Linked DNA regions of Hahella sp. HNIBRBA332. The protein of the gene in region 1 interacts with the protein of each later gene in a pairwise test. Links are inferred from orthologs where the notes say so. Each region holds a gene or a part of one and is shown in the gene's direction. Other genes may lie near its edges.

What was found. Proteins that work in one complex are often made in the same cells at the same time.
Region 2: the proteins of mrdA (region 1) and O5O45_RS30285 interact in binary tests that used the Escherichia coli proteins (3 or more experiments, as listed by UniProt). The link is inferred for Hahella sp. HNIBRBA332 from one-to-one orthologs.

What each region holds. Positions count from the first base shown.
Region 1 is NZ_CP132203.1:6,954,423-6,958,071, forward strand. What follows is about bases 653-3,649. They hold mrdA (penicillin-binding protein 2), read left to right. Parts: upstream 653-1,216; coding sequence 1,217-3,082; downstream 3,083-3,649. Other genes in these bases: rlmH (23S rRNA (pseudouridine(1915)-N(3))-methyltransferase RlmH), read left to right, coding at 653-932; rodA (rod shape-determining protein RodA), read left to right, coding at 3,181-3,649. Also shown: rsfS (ribosome silencing factor), read left to right, coding at 68-421; more of rlmH, read left to right, coding at 462-652. UniProt on the Escherichia coli protein: Catalyzes cross-linking of the peptidoglycan cell wall. Responsible for the determination of the rod shape of the cell. Is probably required for lateral peptidoglycan synthesis and maintenance of the correct diameter during lateral and centripetal growth.
Region 2 is NZ_CP132203.1:6,807,334-6,810,383, reverse strand. It holds O5O45_RS30285 (penicillin-binding protein 1A), read left to right. Parts: upstream 1-344; coding sequence 345-2,756; downstream 2,757-3,050. Other genes in the region: O5O45_RS30280 (malic enzyme-like NAD(P)-binding protein), read right to left, coding at 2,817-3,050; O5O45_RS30290 (pilus assembly protein PilM), read right to left, coding at 1-167. UniProt on the Escherichia coli protein: Cell wall formation. Synthesis of cross-linked peptidoglycan from the lipid intermediates.

The sequences.
Region 1 (3,649 bases):
AAACCGCTTGCGGGCGGTGGGCGCCGCATTATTTAAATATTCTTTAACCCCCCCTCTATGAGGCGTTATGGAGACTGAAAATCTGAAAGAGTTAGTCATTAAGGCACTGGAAGATATCAAAGCAAAAGATATTTCCGTGCTGGATGTAAAAGACCGCACTAGCGTAACGGACTACATGGTCATCGCCAGCGGAACTTCGAATCGTCACGTTAAGTCCATCGCGGATAACGTCATTGCTGAAGTCAAAGCCAACGGCGGTCGTCCGCTGGGCTCTGAAGGCGGCTCGGCGTCGGATTGGATCCTGGTGGACCTGGGCGATATCGTTGTTCATGTCATGCTGCCGTCGGCCCGGGAGTTTTATGACCTGGAGCGCTTCTGGCGCGATTCGCCTGTGGCGGAATCCATGTCGCATCACATGTAATTCCGGCAATAAAGTATTTATTGACGATTAAAGAATTACAGTGCGGATAAAGCTAATCGCAGTGGGCGGTAAAATGCCTGGCTGGGTTGAGCAGGGTTATAACGAGTACGTTAAACGTATGCCTCGTGACATGCCCTTGCAGCTCTTCGAAATCCCCATGCCCAGGCGCCAAAAAAACACGGACCCGCAAAAGCTCAAGATCCAGGAAGGAGAGAGCATCCTGCAATCGCTGGGTTCCGGCGATCATGTCGTCGCATTGGAAGTCGAAGGCAAGCCATGGTCCACCCCTCAATTGTCTCAACAAATGGAGCGCTGGCGTATGTCCGGTCAGGATGTCGCTTTGCTAGTGGGGGGACCGGACGGGCTGAGCGATGCGTGTCGAGCGAGAGCGAATCAACAATGGTCGCTGTCGCCGCTGACCTTGCCGCATCCGCTGGTTCGAGTGCTGCTCGCAGAGCAGCTTTACCGGGCCTGGACCATATTGCAAGGGCATCCATACCACCGGGAGTGATCGTCATAGCGACGTCAGACCTGATCAAGGCGGGGGTGATCAAGCGGGCGGGCCGTATCGACGGCCCTGACCCTGATTGGGCTTTAACCCCGAACTAAGGAGATTCCTGGCCTCACCTCGAAAAATGAGAATAAGAGGGTAAGTATGGGAAAAATGGAAAGATAGTAAGTACCGTCCTCGGATAGATAGGACTAAGATAATAGCGCCTGCGTCCGCGATCAGAATAATATCTACCGGCGGAGCCTGACATAACCAGCAACTGACGGTATTGACCACATAGAGCCATGGCTTCCCGAGAGCTGAAAGACCACTTCCGCGAGCAACGCATTTTTTTCCAACGTGCCATCTGGGCTGCTCTGGGAGTGATCGCCCTGAGTCTTGCGCTGTTCGCCCGCTATTACTACCTGCAAATCAGCCAGCACGAAGTCTATAAGACCCTTTCTGACCGTAACCGCATGCAATTGCAGTCCATCACGCCCACTCGCGGTTTGATCTATGACCGCAATGGTGTTTTGCTGGCGGATAATCAGCCCACATTTTCCCTCACATTGGTGAAAGAACGGATAAAAGATCTGGACGCTACAATTGGGGAGTTACAGGACCTCCTTGAGATTACGGAAGATGATGTTGAGTCGTTCCGCAAGCGTATGGGGCAGCGCAGGCGTCCGTATGAGTCAGTGACGCTGAAGTCGCGGCTGACGGAGGAGGAGATCGCTCGCATCGCCGTGAACCGACACCGACTTGCGGGTGTTGAAGTCGAGGCGGAGTTGATCCGCTATTATCCGTTGAGCGACACGCTGGCCCACGTTCTGGGCTATGTCGGCCGCATTAGCGAGCGGGAATTGAAACAGGTCGACCCCGCCAATTACAGCGGCACTCAGTATTACGGTAAGCTTGGCGTGGAGCGCCATTATGAGAGCCTGCTGCATGGTTCCGTTGGCTATCAGACGGTGGAGACTGACGCGCGGGGGCGCGTTCTGAGAGTTCTGGATCGTGTTGCGCCAACCCCTGGCGCGGATATTTCACTGTATCTGGATGTCAATCTGCAACGCGCCGCCATCGAAGCGCTGGATGGCAGACGAGGCGCCGTTGTGGCGATAGAGCCTTCTACTGGCGGAATCCTCGCGCTGGTCAGTACGCCCAGTTTTGATCCTAACCTGTTTGTCACCGGTATCGACTCCGCGACTTATAAAGCGCTGCAGGATTCACCGGACATTCCTCTTTTTAACCGTGCGCTGCGGGGACAGTATCCACCCGGCTCCACCATCAAGCCGTTTCTTGGGTTGGCGGGACTGGATACAGAAATCATCAACGTCAACTCACGGGTATGGGATCCAGGGTGGTACCAACTTAAAAACGACGACCGCAAGTATCGAGACTGGAAGCGCTCCGGGCATGGTTGGGTGGACCTCAATGCGTCTATCGAGCAATCTTGCGATGTCTTTTTCTATGACATGGCCTTCCGTATGGGGGTCGATAATATGTACGCCTATATGGCGAAGTTCGGCTTTGGCGAACAGTTAGTCTACGACATCGACGAAGCTCAGGACGGCATTTTGCCCTCACGGGAATGGAAGCGCGCGGCGCGACGGCTTCCCTGGTTCCCGGGGGATTCGTTGAATATGGGAATTGGTCAGGGCTTTATGCTTTCCACGCCCATGCAGTTGGCCACGGCCACGGCGGTGCTGGCTAATCGAGGCAAGTGGGTGCGTCCCCGTTTGATCAAGACAATTAATGAAAGCGAAGTGACGGATATTGAGTCGCCTCCTGACGTCACGCTCAAGCAGGAGTGGTACTGGAACTATGTAATCAAGGCGATGGAAGGCGTCATGCATGGTCGCCACGGCACCGCCCGCTCCAGCGGTAAGGACGCCTCCTATAAAATGGCCGGGAAAACCGGGACGGCGCAGGTGATCGGCATCAAACAGAATGCCGTGTACGATGCGGAAGCCATCGCTGAACGTCACCGCGACCATGCGCTTTTTGTTGGATTTGCGCCAGTGGATAACCCCAAAATCGCCGTAGCTGTATTGGTTGAAAATGGCGGTGGAGGCAGTGGCGCTGCTGCGCCGGTGGCGCGCAAGATGTTTGACGCTCATCTGGTCGGGCCTGAACTGGAGCCAGGCCAGATGCAGGCGGCCTCGCCCTGAACTAGATTTGTATTGATGCGCGGGTAATTCCCGTAGCGACTATTACTATAAACATTCGTCCCGACCAGTGTCGGGAGACGCAGGTCGATACTTGGGATATGAAAAGCAGCGATTTCGTAAGGCAGTTACCCGGCGGTGAGGCGCATTTCAGCCGACCTCGTACGCTCGCCAGCATTCTTCACATCGACGTTCCGCTATTCACTCTGCTGCTGATTCTGGTGCTTGGCGGTTTGTTCGTGCTGTACAGCGGTAGTGAGAAAAGTATGTCCGATGTGGCCAGGCAAGGCATTCACTTTGCTGTCGCCTCTACTCTGATGCTTATTCTGGCCCGATTTGATCCGCAAGTGTTTCGTCGTTGGGCTCCTTGGGTGTTTTTTCTCGGATTGGCCGGTTTGGTAGCGGTATTGGCGGTCGGTAGCGACGCCAAGGGCGCTCAACGCTGGCTGAAAATTCCAGGCGTCGGCGTACGGGTGCAACCATCTGAATTCATGAAACTGGCGGTGCCGATGATGGTGGCCTGGTATCTGTCGGACCGTATTCTCCCTCCGTCCTTTAAGCATATTATTG
Region 2 (3,050 bases), 150 kb from region 1 along the record:
TCATTGATATTCTTTTCAACGACTGCGTTCGGCGGCAAAGGCTCCACGGCATAACTATCCACTCGATATCGACTGCCCTGCTGACTGAGTTCAATCAGCTTGACCGATGTAGAACTGATATCAAGCCCTAAAACCGGCTGTTTTTTCTTTCCAAATAGTCCAAACACAAAGTTGCCTTCTTATCGCACTACGGTTAAAAGGTTAAAGTCTGCTCTGAAAGCATAGCCAACATTCGAAGATTACTAAAATCTCCAGCGCAAAAAGCGTATAATCTGACTGTGTTATCCAAACCTAAAGAAATTTCTTAAATAATAGACATAGATTGTAAAGATGTCAGGAAAAACATGCGAAATTTTGTGAGGCTCTTACGATTTTTAAGTTGGATGTTCGCGGCGGGCCTCGCCGCCGGTATTGTTATTGCATCCAGCTTCTATCTTTTCTTATCACCCAACCTGCCTGATGTGGAGCAGTTAAGATCCGTCCAACTACAGACTCCACTGCGAATATATACCCGCGACCAGCAACTGTTAGGTGAATTTGGCGAAAAGCGAAGAACGCCTGTTTCCTACAATCAAATACCTACAAATCTTGTCAACGCCTTCCTTGCTGCGGAAGACTCCGCTTTTTTTGAACACCAAGGCGTTAATATAAAGAGCTTGGCGCGCGCTTCTTTGCAACTTGCCAGTACTGGCCGCATTCAGTCCGGCGGCAGTACGATTACAATGCAAGTCGCAAAAAACTTCTTTCTCAGTCAGGAACGCACTTTCGACCGAAAATTCAATGAGATACTTTTGGCTTTAAAGATTGAGCGCGAACTTGAAAAACCGGAAATACTTGAACTTTACCTAAACAAAATCTATCTAGGGAATAGGGCATATGGCATAGAGGCCGCAGCAAATGCTTATTATGGGAAGAGCATCAAAGAACTGACACTTGCTCAGGCAGCGATGATCGCCGGCCTTCCAAAAGCCCCGTCCAAATATAACCCTATCGCTTCGCCGGATCGGGCGCTAATCCGCAGAAACTGGATCCTAGGCCGCATGCAGGAGTTGGGAATGATTACTCCAGAGCAGCAGGCCGAGGCCCGCAAGGCTCCGGTCACCGCCAGCTATCATGGCGCCCAACCTGAGGCGGATGCGCCTTACGTAGCAGAAATGGCGCGCCAGGAAATTGTCAACCGGTTTGGCGTCGACGCCTATACCGATGGTTACAATGTCATTTTGACGATAGATAGTAAATTACAGAAAGAAGCAGACGCAGCCCTAAAGCGAGGGCTCGTCGAATATAGCGAGCGCCATGGCTACAAAGGCCCTGCTGGGCATATTGACGCGCCAGAGGGCGACGACGCATTTAATATTGTCGCTGAACGTTTAAAAGAGTTCCCCTCTGTTGGAGAGCTCAAACCCGCATGGGTCGTCGCCGTCACAGAGAAGAAGGCGACCCTGCTGATGTCCTCCGGCGACACCGCCACACTGGCCTGGGAAGGTATGGCCTGGGCGCGCAAGTACGTTCATGTTAACGAGCGCGGCGCTCCCCCCAAAAAAGCAGAAGATATATTCAAGCAAGGCGATGTCATTTATGTGAAGCCGCATGATGACAAACTGTTCCTCAGCCAGATCCCCAACGTTCAAGGCGCCGTAGTTTCACTAGCGCCAGAGGATGGAGCCATATTGGCGTTAACTGGCGGCTTTGACTTCTTTTTAAGCAAGTTCAATCGCGCCACTCAGGCATTGAGACAACCAGGCTCCAACTTCAAACCGTTTGTTTATCTGGCGGCTCTGGAGAATGGCGCCACCGCTTCGACTACAATAAATGACGCCCCCGTTGTTTTCGAAGACGCCAATCTGGAGGACTCATGGAGACCGCAAAACTCATCTTTGAATTTTAACGGCCCAATGAGATTGAGAAAGGCGCTTTATCAGTCTCGCAACCTTGTTTCGATACGTCTCCTGCAAAAGATAGGCATCGATACTACTGTCAACTTTCTTTCGCAAGTCGGATTTGAGGAAAGCCGCATCCCACGCAATCTCTCACTTGCCTTAGGATCGGTTGAATATACGCCAATGAATGTGGTGTCAGGGTACGCCGCCATCGCTAACGGTGGATATAAAGTAAGTCCCTACCTTATAGACAAGGTCATCGACTATAACGGCAAGGTTGTTTATCAAAGCAACCCGGCAGTGGCATGCAGCCAATGTGACAACAATAGAAAGACATCCTCCAGCAATGACCAACATCAGGCCAATATAGCGCCCCCCATTGCCGACCCTAGATCGGTCTACATATTAAATAGCATCCTGCAGGACGTTATTAAGCGCGGCACAGGAACCAAAGCCTTGTCTCTTGGCAGAAACGACCTAGCAGGCAAAACAGGCACAACTAATGACCAGGTCGACGCGTGGTTCTCCGGCTACAACGCCAACATTGCAACGACTGTTTGGGTGGGCTTTGATCAGCCTTCGACACTGGGTCGACGTGAATACGGAAGCCGCGCGGCGCTCCCCATATGGATCGACTTCATGGAAGAGGCGCTTAAGGACATGCCGGAAGCGCAGCTCAAACAGCCCCCCGGTATAGTCACGGTGAAAATTGACCCAGACACTGGCGAGCGTGCAGCACCGGGACAGGAGAATGCGATTTTCGAAATGTTTAAAGCGGAGGCGGCGCCACAGGTAGTGCGCCAAGACTCACCCACCTATGACGGCGGAAGTAGTGGCTCCAACGATACGCCACTCATGGAGATGATTTTTAATTAGCCCCCCTTCACGCCACAAAAAAGCCGCGCAATTGCGCGGCTTTTTATTCCTCAACTCAAATCATACAATTTTAATATCGTCGATTGAGTTCAATGGGTAGTGCTCGGGGTAAGGCAAACGAGCAACACCTGAGTCAACCGCCGCTCTGGCGACAGCCGCGCATACTTCCGTCAACAAACGAACGTCCATCGGTTTTGGGATGATATAGTTCTTGCCAAACTCGAATTGCTCACCGCCATATGCGTCAACAACATCCTGTGGTACAGGCTGTTTGGCCAGTTCACGGATAGCGTT